One region of the Mesoterricola sediminis genome, then DNA from elsewhere that is predicted to be linked to it. Evidence: riboswitches for the same ligand, from Rfam matches in the RefSeq annotation. Region 1 holds a riboswitch; the other holds the start of a gene.

What was found. Region 1 has a riboswitch for S-adenosylhomocysteine ahead of R2J75_RS01345 (PfkB family carbohydrate kinase). Riboswitches for the same ligand answer to the same signal wherever they lie in the genome.
Region 2: another riboswitch for S-adenosylhomocysteine. It lies ahead of ahcY (adenosylhomocysteinase); the one in region 1 lies ahead of R2J75_RS01345 (PfkB family carbohydrate kinase).

Annotation. Positions count from the first base shown of each region.
Region 1 covers NZ_AP027081.1:313,473-320,283, reverse strand. The annotation lists gene R2J75_RS01370 (glycosyltransferase) at 1-363, opposite strand, end outside; gene R2J75_RS01365 (tetratricopeptide repeat protein) at 508-1,677, opposite strand; gene R2J75_RS01360 (formyltransferase family protein) at 1,780-2,697, shown strand; gene R2J75_RS01355 (PepSY domain-containing protein) at 2,694-2,996, shown strand; gene R2J75_RS01350 (SPFH domain-containing protein) at 3,034-4,077, shown strand; S-adenosyl-L-homocysteine riboswitch at 4,119-4,198, shown strand; gene R2J75_RS01345 (PfkB family carbohydrate kinase) at 4,250-5,155, shown strand; gene R2J75_RS01340 (capsule assembly Wzi family protein) at 5,224-6,804, shown strand.
Region 2 covers NZ_AP027081.1:2,492,957-2,499,767, forward strand. The annotation lists gene R2J75_RS10945 (TatD family hydrolase) at 1-576, opposite strand, end outside; gene ahcY (adenosylhomocysteinase) at 583-1,983, opposite strand; S-adenosyl-L-homocysteine riboswitch at 2,061-2,145, opposite strand; gene R2J75_RS10955 (N-acyl-D-amino-acid deacylase family protein) at 2,197-3,618, shown strand; gene yaaA (peroxide stress protein YaaA) at 3,620-4,378, opposite strand; gene trpA (tryptophan synthase subunit alpha) at 4,452-5,189, opposite strand; gene trpB (tryptophan synthase subunit beta) at 5,191-6,369, opposite strand; gene R2J75_RS10975 (phosphoribosylanthranilate isomerase) at 6,366-6,811, opposite strand, start outside.

The DNA.
Region 1 (6,811 bases):
GGTCTCCACGTGGTGGGCGGAGTTGCCCATCTGGAGCACGCAGGCGACATCGGCGTCCAGGGTTCCGGGGGCGCCCAGGGCTTCCAGGGGGAGCACCCGGGCGGAGGGCCACCTTTCCGCCTGGGCGGCCAAGCTGTCCAGGCTCCCCGGCGCGTAGACGTCCGGGGCCCAGCCCGGGGCCTGGAAATAGGTGGCGCCGAAGTGGGCGATGCCCGTGGCGGCGGGCGGAAGGGGCCCCACCAGGGCGAACCGGAGCCCGTCGCCCGGGCCCTTCCCGGCCAGGGCGCCCTCCGCCCAGGCAAGCCTTCGGGCGGCCTCAGCCGGCTCGGGCTCCGGCGGACGCCAGGACCGTCCGGTCAGCAACCGGCTGACAGATCTCCCCCACGACCTCTCGAAGGCTCGCATCCTGTTGAAAAAATACATGCGACTCCCTGAAGGGTTGGGGGCTCCCGGTCCTCCTGCATGGAACCAGTCTCCCGGAAATTTCCCCGCCTGACAAATGAACCTTCAGGGCGTGGGCTTCCCCTCCTTCATCCCCTGGATCGCCTCGAGCTTGGAGTCGTAGCGCGCCCGCTCCATGGGATCCGCGAATTTCCGCGCCTCCTCGATGCCCTTCATGGCCCCCTCCAGGTCCCCCTCGGCCAGCTTGATCCTCGCCGACAGGAGCAGGAAGTCCGGGTCCCGCGGCAGGATCTTCAGGGCGCCGCGGATCCGGGTGGCGGCCTCGGCGAGATCCCCGGCCCCCAGGGCCTCCTCGGCCAGGTAGGCGTGGTAGTAGGGATCCTTCCGCCGCACCGACTCCGCCCGCTCCCGGAACGCGCCGGCCTCCTCGAGGCGCCCCTGGTTCCGCATGAGGACCTCCAGGTTGCCCAGGGGCGCGCCGTCGCGCGGGTCCAGGGCCATGGCCTTGCGGTAGGAGGCCTCCGCGGCCTCCAGGTCCCCCATCTGCACCTGCACCACCCCGAGGATGTTCCAGCCCACGCTGGAGCCGGGGTCGGCCTGCAGGGATTGCGAGGCCTTCGTCTTGGCGTCGAACAGGTTGCCTTCGGTGAGGGCCTCCACGGCGCGGTTGCTGAAGAACAGCGCCCGGAACCGGGGCTCGGGAAGGATCGTCACCACGTAGGCCCCCACCCGTTTCCTCAGGTCGGGCACGAAGTCGGCGATGAGGTCGGCCATGGGGGCCATGGAGGTCAGGGCGACGACGTGGCGCTCGAACTGGATCAGGCTCCCGACCTTCCGCCAGTGGTTCGTGTTCACGGCCTCGGCGTACTCCTCGTGGATCCCGATGGAGCGGCAGGCCATCACGAAGAACGCGGTCAGGGACAGGCAGTTGGCCTTGCCCTCGGCCCAGACCTCCGCCACCGTCCGGGTCCGGCCGTTGTCGTAGACGAGGCCCATCCCCCCGTCGTTCCGGGGCCGGAAGATGGCCCTCAGGAGGCTCTGGAGCTTGGTGTGGACGCTGGGCTGGGGCGCGGTGGCCCGGTACACGAACTCCCGGGCGGCCGGCGGCAGGTAGAAGGGATCCGCCTCCTGGGGAGGCGCGAGCTGCTCGGGCAGGCCCGGGGCGGCGCCGCCGAGGGCCGGGACCGGGAGCGCCTGTCCGGCCGCGGGAGCGACCTGCGCCCCGGCGGGGAGGGCCGCGGCGATCGCCAAGGGCATCAGCCAGGTCAGTCTCATGGATCCACCTTGTCGAACGGGAGGGCCGGGCCGGTTTCCCCCCCCCAGGTTACGTCCTGGAAGGGACCGGGGTTAGACTGGCTCAGGACCTCTGGGAGCCCCATGCCGACTGCCATCGTATGCGCTTTCTCTCCCGTCGGCCACGAGGCCCTGGCGGGACTCCTCGAGGCGGGCTTCGACATCAAGGCCCTCTACACCTACCCCCAGCACCCCGGCGAGGCCTGGTTCACGCCCCCCGCCGACCTCGCGGCCTCCCGGGGCATCCCGGTCAGGATGGAGCCCGACTTCAACGCCGACAGCGTGTACGAGGCCATCCGGCGCGAGGCCCCCGACTTCATCTTCAGCTTCTACTTCCGGGAGATGATCCGGCAGCGGGTCCTCGACCTCCCCCGCCTGGGGGCCTACAACCTCCACGGCTCCCTCCTCCCCGCCTACCGGGGACGGGCCCCCATCAACTGGGTCCTCGTGAAGGGCGAGCCCGAGACCGGCATCACCCTCCACGCCATGACGGCCAAACCCGACGACGGGGACATCATCGGCCAGGCCCGCCTCCCCATCGCCTGGGACGAGACGGCCCTCAGCCTGACGCTTCGTTCGGCGAAGGCCGCCCGGGCCCTCGTCCGCGAACTCGCTCCGGCCCTCGCGGCCGGGACGGCGCCCCGCACCTCCCAGAAGGCCCTGGGCCCCTCCACCTACTTCGGCGGACGGAAGCCGGAGGACGGACGCCTGGATTTCGGGGCCGGCCTCGCCGAGACCTTCAACCTCGTCCGGGCCGTGGCCGACCCCTGGCCCAACGCCTTCATCGAGACCTCCGCGGGCCGGCTCCAGGTCGCCTGGGCCCTGCCGTCGGCCGAGGCCTGCCCCGCGGGGCATTTCAGGTCGACCGGGGAGGGCGTCCTCCTGGGCTTCCGGGACGGGGCCCTCCGGCTCCACGCCCTCCGCCGGAACGGGGAGCGCAGCGAAAGGCCCACGGACCACGCCGCGTGGCTGGCGTCCCTCGGCGTGCCCGAAGCCCCGTGATCCGCCCTGCCCTCCTCCTGGCCCTGGCCGCGTCCCTCGGGGCAGCGGTCCCGACCCGGGCGCGCCCGGTCCGGACCGCCTCCGAGGCCCGCGCCATCGCCGAGAAGGAGACCGGCGGAATCGCCGTCTCCGCGCGGCGGGTACCCCTGAACGGCGCCACCTGCGGATGGCAGGTGGACCTGGAGGTCCCGGGCGAGGACCGGGGCTGGCGGTGCATCGTCGACGCGGACACCCGGTCCGTGCACACCCGGACCCGGATTCCACCGCCCGGCTCAACCAAAAAGCGCAAACAGTCGTAAACTTCCTTGCGCCGGCCATAGCCGGGAGGAGGCCTGTATGGGTCTGACGGACTGGGGCAAAGCCCAATTCATCGAGATCATCGAATGGCTGGACGATTCCAACGACGTCCTGGCCTGGCGGTTCCCTGTCCGGAACCAGGAGATCAAGAACAACGCGCAGCTGGTCGTCAGGGAGAGCCAGGAGGCCACCTTCGTCTCCGAGGGCCAGTTCGCCGACACCTTCGCGCCGGGCACCCACACCCTGTCCACCCGCAACCTCCCCATCCTCGCCGACCTGAAGGGGTGGAAGTACGGTTTCGAGAGCCCCTTCAAGTCCGAGGTCTACTTCACCAACACCCGGCTCTACAACGACCTGGGCTGGGGCACCTCCAACCCGATCATGATGCGGGACGCCGACTTCGGCGTCCTCCGGATCCGGGCGTTCGGCATCTACTCCATCCGGGTCAAGGATTCCAAGCGCTTCCTCAAGGAGCTCGTGGGGACCAACGGCCTCTACACCAAGGACGACATCACCGAGCAGCTCCGCAAGAGCCTCGTCAGCCGCTTCACCGACGCCCTGGGCGAGGCGAAGATCCCGGCCCTCGACCTCGCGGCCCGGTATGACGAGCTCTCCGACCTGCTCCGGCAGAAGATGGATCCCGAGTTCCAGACCATGGGCCTGGAGTGCTCGAAGCTCTTCATCGAGAACATCAGCCTCCCCGAGGAGGTCGAGGCCATGATGGACAAGCGCGCCTCCGTGGGGATGATGGCCCCCGTGATGGGCGCCTACACCCAGATGCAGGTCGCGGATTCCATCCCCCTGGCGGCCCAGAACCCCGGCGGGATCGCCGGCCTGGGCATGGGCGTCGGCATGGGCGTGGGCATGGGGAACATGATGGGCCAGCAGATGGGAGGCGCCATGGGCCAGATGGCCCAGGCCCCCTACCCCGCGGGGCAGGCCGCCCCGGCGGCCCCGGCGCCGGCCAAATCCCTGAAGGAGGAGCTCACCGAGCTCAAGGACCTCTTCGACAGCCAGCTCATCACCCAGGCGGAATTCGACAAGCAGCGCGCCGTCATCCTGTCCCGGCACGGCATGGCCTGAAAGGCCTTGCGCCACAAGGGATTCGGAGAGTAGGATCAACGTTCTCCGAGGAGCGTTGCAGGTGGCCTTCCCGCCGCCCAGGCTCGGAGTTTCCACGCCCGCCCAACGACGCTCGCCCCTGGATCCCGCCGGGAACCGGGAGCGGGCCCAAACGCCACGTCCGGAGCGCCCCATGAGCCTTCTTGTCGTAGGGAGCGTCGCCTTCGACGACCTCGAAACCCCGTCCGGCCGCCGGGACCACATCCTGGGCGGCTCCGCGAGCCACTTCTCCCTGAGCGCGAGCCGCTTCAATCCCGTGCAGGTGGTGGCCGTGGTGGGCGAGGACTTCGGCCCCGAGGAGTTCGGCGTCTTCGCCGGGCGCCCCATCGATCTCTCCGGAATCCGCAAGATGCCCGGCCTGAGCTTCCACTGGAAGGGCCAGTACGGCGACGACCTGAACGAGGCGAAGACGCTGGAGACCCACCTGAACGTGTTCGCCGGGTTCAAGCCGGACCTGCCGCCCACCTTCCGGGAGGCCCCCTACCTCTTCCTCGGCAACATCGACCCCGTCCTCCAGCTGGACGTGGTGCGGCAGATGAAGACCCGGCCCCGCTGGACCGCCCTCGACACCATGAACTTCTGGATCGACGGTGCCCGCCCGGCCCTGATGGAGGTCCTCAAGGAGATCGACATCCTCCTGGTGAACGAGGCCGAGGCCCGGTCCCTCACCGGCGAACGGAACCTCGTCAAGGCCTATGAGCGCATCCGCACCTTCGGTCCCCGCATCCTCGTCGTCAAGCGCGGCGAGTACGGCATGCTGCTCTTCACCCCGGAGGGCGCCTTCCCCGCCCCGGCCTTCCCCCTCGCCGACGTCCAGGATCCCACCGGGGCCGGCGACACCTTCGCGGGCGGCTTCCTGGGCTACCTCGCCCAGGCCGGCACCCTGGATCTTCCGGTCCTGAAGCGCGCCGCCCTGGCCGGGACGGTCATGGCCAGCTTCGCCGTCCAGGCCTTCGGCACCGAGCGCCTCCAGTCCCTCCAGGACGCCGACTACCAGGCCCGCGTCGACGCCTTCACCCGGATGATCTCCCTGGCCTGAGCCTCTCGAGCCTTGTGCACCGTGGCCCCGGTTGTAGAATATGGGGTCCGAACCGCTCCCGGAGCCCGATGAAAGCCTGGATCCTCGCCGCCGCGCTGCCCTTGCTGCCCCTGACGGCCCAGGCCCCGGAAGGCTGGAACCGGCGCGAGGCCCTGCCCGCGGCCCAGGGCTCCTGGTGGGGCGGCGGGCTCTGGGCGGGCAACGGGCAGGGCCCCCCGGCCACCCTTCCGGACAGCCTCGGCCTGGGCAACAGCCTCGTGGGCTCGGGCGTCAGCCTGGAAGGCGGCTTCGGCAAGGGCGCCTGGGACGTGGCCGGAACGGGCCTCGCCTACCGCGACCCCGACGGCGGGGCCCGCTTCACCCTCTACCGGGGTCACGCGTGGCGCCGGAGCCCCGGCGGATGGCTCGCGGGTCTCGAGATGGAACCCCTGGTCTGGGGCTACGGCCTCCGGGGCGGGTACCTCCTGGGCGAGTCGGCCAGGCCCTTCCCGCGCGCCCGCGTGGAATCCCCCCTGGCCCCCCTCTCCATCCGGGGCGTCAACCTGGGCACCTGGGGCTTCCAGGCCTTCCTGGGCCGGCTCGAGAACGGGCGCGTCCTCAGCACCTCCATGCAGGATCCCGAGCGCCGGCGCAAGGCCATCGCGGAGACCGGGGACCCCCAGGCGCCCTGGATCTCGGGCTTCCGGGTCGAGGCCCGGTTCGGCCCCGCCGTCGAGTTCTACATGAACTACCTCAACCTCTTCGCGGGCACCCGCAAGGGCGTGGGCATGACGGACGGCTACGGCCTGGGGGACTACGCCACCGCCGTCTTCGGCCTCAAGGACACCCTGGCCGAATCGGACATGGACTTCTCCAATCCAGGCCAGGCGGGAACCGGGGGCGCCTACCGGAACAAGGCCCGCAGCGCCTCCGAGGCGGACCTGGGAATCCGGATGCGGGTCACCTCCCTGGAGCGCCTCCTGCGGGCCGGGGACGTGCGCTTCTACCTGAGCCGGGGCACCAAGGCGGTGACCTGGAACTGGGGCACCTTCCTGCACCGGCCCCTCTACTGGCTCGGGAAGGACGTGTCCCGGGACCTGCGGAACCTCGGCCAGGGGCGCGTCAACCTCTTCTGGACCGAGACCCAGCGCAAGTCGGTGCCCAACCTCGCCGTGCCCAACGACACCCTCGGACTGACCGTGCGGTGGGAGCGGGTCCGCGCGGGCCTGGAATACCAGGACACGAGCAACTCCGCCCCCCAGCAGTACCACCGCACCTTCGCCTCCGCCACCTACCTCACGGGGTTCTACTACCAGGGCGATCCTCTGGGGGAGTCCCTGGGCGGCGAGACCCGCTGCACCACCCTCCGGGTGGAGGGCGACCTGGCTCCGACGCTGGCCGCCACGGCCTGGGTGTTGGCGGGGGATCGGCCCTTCTGGGACGACCCCGCCCTCTGGCAGGCGGCGAACCCCGGGCGCACCCCTTCCAAGGACCGGTTCCAGGCCCTGGCCACCTCCCTGACCTGGCGGGCGCCCCGGGACCTGACCCTCAACCTGGGCGCCTCCTGGGCCCGGCACGGCGCGGCGGAATTCGTGGCCGGCCGGACCCGGAACGGATTCCGCTGGTTCGCCGAGCTGGCCTGGCGTTCGCCGGGGGCCCGGCGGCGTTGAAGGGCCG
Region 2 (6,811 bases), 2.2 Mb from region 1:
CGGAACGAAGGCCAGGGCGGCCTGGGCCCGGGTCGCGCCGGGGCGGGTGATCGCCCCCCCGAAGGACAGGTGGAGGCCCAGGTCCAGGTAGGTCCGCGCCACCTCCGGCGCCCCCGAGAAGGCGTGCACGTAGCCCCCGGCCCGGCCCAGGCCCACCCGCCGGAGCACGGCGGCGAGCCGGTCGGCGGCCTTTACGGCGTGGAGGGCGAGGGGCAGGCCATGGGCCGCCGCCAGCCGCACCTGGGCGGCCAGCACGGCCTCCTGCAGGTCCCGGTCCGGCCGGCCCTCCGAGAAATCCAGGCCCGCCTCCCCTGCCCCGGCGCCCGCATGGAAGGCCGCCACGAGGGCCGGTTCCCAGCCGGGCGAGGCCTCCGCCACATGCCAGGGGTGCAGCCCCGCGAAGGGAATGACCCCGGCCCGGGTCCGGGCGAGGTCCAGCACGGCCCCCCAGTCGGCCTCCCGCGTCCCGCAGACCACGAAGGCGCCCACCCCCGCGGCCCGGGCCCGGGCCAGCACCCCCTCCAGGTCCGCGGCCAGCCGCGGATCCTGGAGGTGGCAGTGGGCGTCGACCAGCACCCGGTCCTAGTACCGGTAGTGGTCGGGCTTGAAGGGCCCTTCCACGGGGACGCTGATGTACTTCGCCTGGGCCTCGGTGAGCTCCGTGAGCTGGGCGTTGAGCTTCCTGAGCTGGAGCCGGGCCACGTGCTCGTCGAGCTTCTTGGGCAGGGTGTAGACGCCGATGGGGTACTCGCCCTGCTTCGTCCACAGCTCGATCTGCGCCAGGGTCTGGTTGGCGAAGCTGGAGCTCATCACGTACGAGGGGTGGCCCGTGCCGCAGCCCAGGTTCACCAGGCGGCCCTTGGCCAGCAGGATGATGCGCTTGCCGTCGGGGAAGACGATGTGGTCCACCTGGGGCTTGATCTCCTCCCACCGGTAGCCCTCGAGGCTCGCCACGTCGATCTCGCTGTCGAAGTGGCCGATGTTGCAGACGATGGCCTGGTCCTTCATGGCCGCCATGTGGTCGTGGCCGATCACGTGGTAGTTGCCCGTGGCGGTGACGAAGATGTCGGCCTTGTCCGCCGCCCACTCCATGGTCACGACCCGGTAGCCCTCCATCGCGGCCTGCAGCGCGCAGATGGGATCGATCTCGGTCACCCACACCTGCGCGGAGAGGGCGCGCATGGCCTGGGCGCAGCCTTTGCCCACGTCCCCGTAGCCGCAGATCACGGCGACCTTGCCGGCGATCATCACGTCCGTGGCGCGCTTGATGCCGTCCACCAGGGACTCGCGGCAGCCGTAGAGGTTGTCGAACTTGCTCTTGGTGACGGAGTCGTTGACGTTGATGGCCGGGAACTTGAGCTCGCCGCGCTCCGCCATCTGGTAGAGGCGGTGCACGCCCGTCGTGGTCTCCTCCGTCACGCCCTTCACCGCGGCCAGCTGCCGCGCGTACCAGCCGTGGTCCTGGGCCAGGCGGCGGCGGATGGCCCCGAAGAGCGCCGTCTCCTCCTCGTTGGAGGGGTTGTCCAGGATCGAGGGGTCCTGCTCGGCGCGGGCGCCCAGGTGGAGCAGGAGGGTGGCGTCCCCGCCGTCGTCCAGGATCATGTTGGCCGACCCCTGGGGGAAGTCGAAGATCCGGTGGGTGAAGGCCCAGTAGTCGTCCAGGCTCTCGCCCTTGTACGCGAACACCGGCGTCCCGCCGTCGGCGATGGCCGCGGCCGCGTGGTCCTGGGTGCTGAAGATGTTGCACGAGGCCCAGCGGACCTCGGCCCCGAGGGCCTTGAGGGTCTCGATGAGCACCGCGGTCTGGATGGTCATGTGGAGGGACCCGGCGATGCGGGCGCCCGCGAGGGGCCTGGCGCCGGCGTACTCCTCCCGGATGGCCATGAGGCCGGGCATCTCCGTCTCGGCGATGGCGATCTCCCGGCGTCCCCAGGCGGCGAGGGACAGGTCGGCGACCTGGAAGTCGGTGGCGACGGTGGTCATGGTGGGCTCCTTGGACGACGGCCGGGAACCTGGCGGGGAGCACCACGGCGCCTTACCCGCAAAACCCGGCAGAGGTTGTGAGGTAAGCGCCGTTGGTGGTGACCGGACGAGCCGGCTTCCGAGCCTGGGACATGGGGATGCCTTGCAGCGCCTCTCGGAAGAACTCAATGATACGCTGTCTCATCGGCATGCACCAGTTATCCTTGAGGGGTGATGCTGGAGTCCGCCCCCGCCTTCCAAACCCTGATCCGGAACGCCCGGATCCTGGACGGAACCGGCGCCCCCGCCTGGACCGGGGACGTGGGGATCCGGGACGGGCGCATCGCCGCCCTGGGGGACCTCGCCGGGGCCGGGGCCGGCACCGTCGTCGAGGCCCGGGGCCTCGCCGCGGCGCCCGGCTTCATCGACGTCCACACCCACGACGACCGGGCCGTGTTCCAGGAGGCCGATATCCGGCCCAAGCTGGCCCAGGGCGTCACCACCGTCGTCACCGGCAACTGCGGCATCAGCCTGGCCCCCCTCCTGCCCCGGGAGGACCCGCCCGCGCCCCTGGACCTCCTGGGCGGGGCCGGCGACTACCGCTTCGGCACCTTCGCGGCCTTCCTCGACGCCCTCCGGGCGGCCCCGCTCCCCGTGAACGTCGTGCCCCTGGTGGGCCACGGCACCCTGCGGGTGGGGGCCGTCGCCGCCATCGGCGGGCCCGCGGCCCCCGGCGAGCTCCGGACCATGGTCCGCCGCGTCGAGGAGGCCATGGACGCCGGCGCCCGGGGCTTCAGCACCGGGCTCGCCTACCCCCCCAACCTGGGGGCCACCGCCGCCGAGACCGCGGCCCTGGCCCGGGCCTCCGCCGCCCGGGGCGGGCGCCTCTGCGTCCACGTGCGGGACGAGTTCGACGGCGTCGCCGAGGCCACCCGGGAGGCCTTCGCCATCGCCCGCGCCGCGGAAGCCCCCCTCGTCCTCAGCCATCAGAAGGCCGCGGGCCGGGCCAACGGCGGCCGCAGCCGGGAGCTGCTGGACCTCTACGCCGAGGAGGGCGCGGACGTGCCCTTCGCCCTGGACGCCTACCCCTACGAGGCCGGCTCCACCGTCCTGGACCCGGCCTTCGCCGCCCAGAGCCGGGAGGTCCTCGTGGCCTGGTCCCGCCCCCACCCCGAGGCCGCGGGCCGCACCCTGGCGGCGGTGGCCGCGGACTGGGGCGTCGGGCCCCTCGAGGCCCTGGACCGGCTCCAGCCCGGCGGCGGCGTCTACTTCCACATGCTGGCCGAGGACGTGGACCGCATCCTCCTCCACCCCCGCTGCATGGTGGGCTCCGACGGCCTGCCCCACGACACCCATCCCCACCCCCGCCTCTGGGGGACCTTCCCCCGCTACCTGCGGCGCATGGCCCTGGACCGCCCCCGCCTGACCCTGGAGGAGGCCGTCCGGCGCATCACCGCCCTCCCCGCCGAGGTCTTCGGCCTGCGGGACCGCGGGCGCCTGGCGCCCGGCTTCGCCGCGGACCTCGTCCTCTTCGATCCGGACGCCCTGCGCGACAACGCCACCTACGCCGACCCCCGCACCCCCCCCGCGGGCATCGCCGCCGTCTACGTGAACGGCCGCGAAACCGGCCAGGGCGCGGCCGGCGCGCTCCTCTGAGTCAGCGCCGGAAGACCCACCGGTCCCCGTCGGAGGCCCGGGGTTCGAAGCGGTAGCCGTCCTCCCCGAAGGCCTGGAGATCCTCGGCCCGTTCGATCCGCCCCCGGATGGCGAAGCGGACCATGCGGCCCCGGGCCCGCTTCGCGTGGAAGCTCACCACCCGGTACGTCCCACGCTGCAGGTCCTCGAAGACCGGCGTCACCACCCGGCCCAGCCCCGAGGCGTCGACGGCCGCGAAGGCCTCCCCCGAGGCCAGGTTCACCAGGGGGCCGCCGGCGGCCCGCAGGTCCCGGGCCAGGTCCCGCGTCACCCGGGGCCGCCAGGCCGCGACCAGGTCCGCCCCGTCCGGGTTCGCCAGGCGCGTCCCCATCTCCAGGCGGTAGGGGCGGATGAGGTCCAGGGGCCGCAGGAGGCCGTAGAGGCCCGAGACGATGCGGAGCCGGTCCTGGGCCCAGGCCAGGTCCGCCGGCGCCAGGCTCCAGGCGTCGAGGCCCTGGTAGGCGTCCCCGCTGTAGGCCAGGACCGCGGGCCGCGCCTCCGGCGCCGCGTGGGCCGGCTTCCAGGCCGCGAACCGCCCCGCCGTGAGGGCCGCGAGCTCCCCGCTCATGCCCATGAGGTCCGCCAGGGCCGCCATATCCAGGCCCTTCAGGATCCGCGCCAGCCCCGCGGCCTCCTTGAGCCGCGCCGGCGCCGTGCCCTCCACGGCGGGGAGCTGCCGCGCGAAATCGAGTTTCTTGGCCGAGGCGATCACGAAGATCACGGCACCTCCGGAGGACAGGGGGGATGCGGGGCATCCTCCCCCATTCTCCGTCATGGCGGGCGGATCGGGGAGCCTACGGGAGCCGCGGTTCCAGGAAGCCGGCCAGGTCCCCGCCCCGGTGGAGGGCCGCCACCAGGGCGGAGCCGACGACGGGGGTGGCCCCCAGGGCGCGCACGGCCTCCAGGCTCCCGGGGTCGTCCAGGCCGAAGCCCACCGCCAGGGGGCGGTCCGTGAGGGCCCGGAGCTCGCGCAGGCGCGCCGCCACGGGGGCCAGGTCCACGGCGCCCCCCGCCCCGGTCACGCCCAGGCGGGCCACGACGTAGGCGAAGCGCTGGGCGAAGGGACCCGCGCCGGGATCGGGCCGGGCCTCCAGGAGCCGCCGGGCCCGGTCCGGGCCGGTGGTGGGGGCCAGGAGGGGCACGAGGGGGTAGCCCGCGCGGCGCAGGACGGCCTCCCACGCCGGCTCCTCCCCGGGGGGCAGGTCCACCACGAGCAGGCTCTTCACCGGGGTGGGGGCCAGGAGGGGGATCAGGTCCGCCCCCAGCTGCAGCAGGGGATTGAAGTACGTGAAGAGCACCACGTCGGGCCCGGGGACCCCGGCGAGGGCCTCCAGCACGCGCCGCGGCGTTGCGCCCGCGGCCAGGGCGCGGCCCGCCGCGGCCTGGAGCACGGGACCGTCGGCCACGGGATCGGAGTGGGGCAGGCCCACCTCCACGGTGCCCACGCCCAGGGCCCGCAGCCCGGCCAGGTGGGTCCCCAGGCGGTCCAGGTCCGGGTCCCCGGCGGTGAGGAAGGGCAGGATCGGTTCCATGTCAGGCTCCCAGCGCGGCTTGGTAGGTGGAGAGGTCCTTGTCGCCCCGGCCCGAGAGGCCCAGCAGGACGCTGCGGGCGCCGAGGCGCCCCAGGACGGCGAGGCCGTGGCTCGATTCCAGGGCGGGCAGGATGCCCTCGGTCCGGCAGAGCCGCCGCGCCCCCTCCAGGGCCTCGGCGTCGGTGGCCCGGAGGGCCTCCACGCGCCCGTCCAGGCACAGGGCGGCCAGTTCCGGGCCGAGGGAGGGGTAGTCCAGCCCCGCGCTGATGCTGGCGGTGTCCGACGTCCAGCCCGCCTCGTCCTGGAGGAGGAGGCTGCGGCAGCCGTGGAGCACCCCGATGCGCCCCGGCCCGACCCGGGCCGCGTGCTGCCCCGGGTCCGTCCCGTGCCCGCCGGCCTCGGCGGCCACGAGGCGGACGGCGTCGTCCAGGAAGGGCACCATCAGGCCGAGGCCGTTGCTGCCGCCGCCCGCGCAGGCCACGACGGCCTCGGGCAGGCGCCCCGCGGCCTCCAGCACCTGGGCCCGCGCCTCGCGGCCGATGACGCTCTGGAAGGTGCGCACCAGCAGCGGGAAGGGATGGGGCCCGAGGGCGGATCCCAGGATGTAGTGGGCGCGGTGGCAGTTCCCCGCCCAGGCGCGAAGGGCCTCGTTCACCGCCTCCTTGAGGGTGCGCGAGCCGGCCGACACCGGGGCCACCTCCGCCCCGAAGAGCCGCATGCGGGCCACGTTGGGCGCCTGGCGGGCCATGTCCACCTCGCCCATGTAGACGGTGCAGCGCAGGCCGAGCCGCGCGCAGGCAGCGGCGCAGGCCACGCCGTGCTGGCCCGCGCCCGTCTCGGCGATGACCTCCTCCCGGCCCATGCGCCGGGCCAGGAGGGCCTGGGCGAGGGCGTTGTTGATCTTGTGGGCGCCGGTGTGGGCCAGGTCCTCCCGCTTGAGCCACACCTCCGCGATCCCCAGCTCCCGGGCGAGGCGCGGCGCGGGGGTCAGCGGCGTGGGCCGGCCCACGAAGGTCCGCAGCTCGGCCTGGAGCTCGCGCTGGAAGTCCGGGTCCTCCAGGGCCGCCACGAAGGCGGCCTCCAGGTCCAGGAGGGGCTGCATGAGGGTCTCGGGGGCGTAGCAGCCCCCCAGGCCGTGGGCGCCGTAGCGGCCGGAATGGAGGAAGGCGGTGGCGGTCATGGTCGCTCCAGGGCATGGGCGGCGCGCACGAAGGCGGCCACCAGGTCCGGGTCCTTGCGTCCCGGCGCGCGCTCCAGCCGGCTCGCGGCGTCGAAGCCCGCGCAGCGGGGGTGTCCGGGAAGGGCGGCAAAGCGGTCGGCGAGCAGGTCGCCGCGCAGGCCCCCCGCCAAAATGAAGGGGCCGGGGGGCGGGTGGGCGAGGCCGTGGACGACCCCCGAGCCCCCGGGGAGGCCGGTGGCCTTCGGGCCCGTCTCCCACAGGTAGAGATCGGCTTCGGCGGGTTCCTGGTCCGGCTCGTCGGGCCAGGGCAGCAGGATCCGCAGGCCCGCCCTCCGGAGGGCCGTCAGGCCCGCCCGGGACGGCAGGTAGGGCTGGACCCACCCCGCCCCGCAGGCCTCCGCCCACCGGAGGAGGGGTTCGGGCCCCTCCGCCACCGCCACCA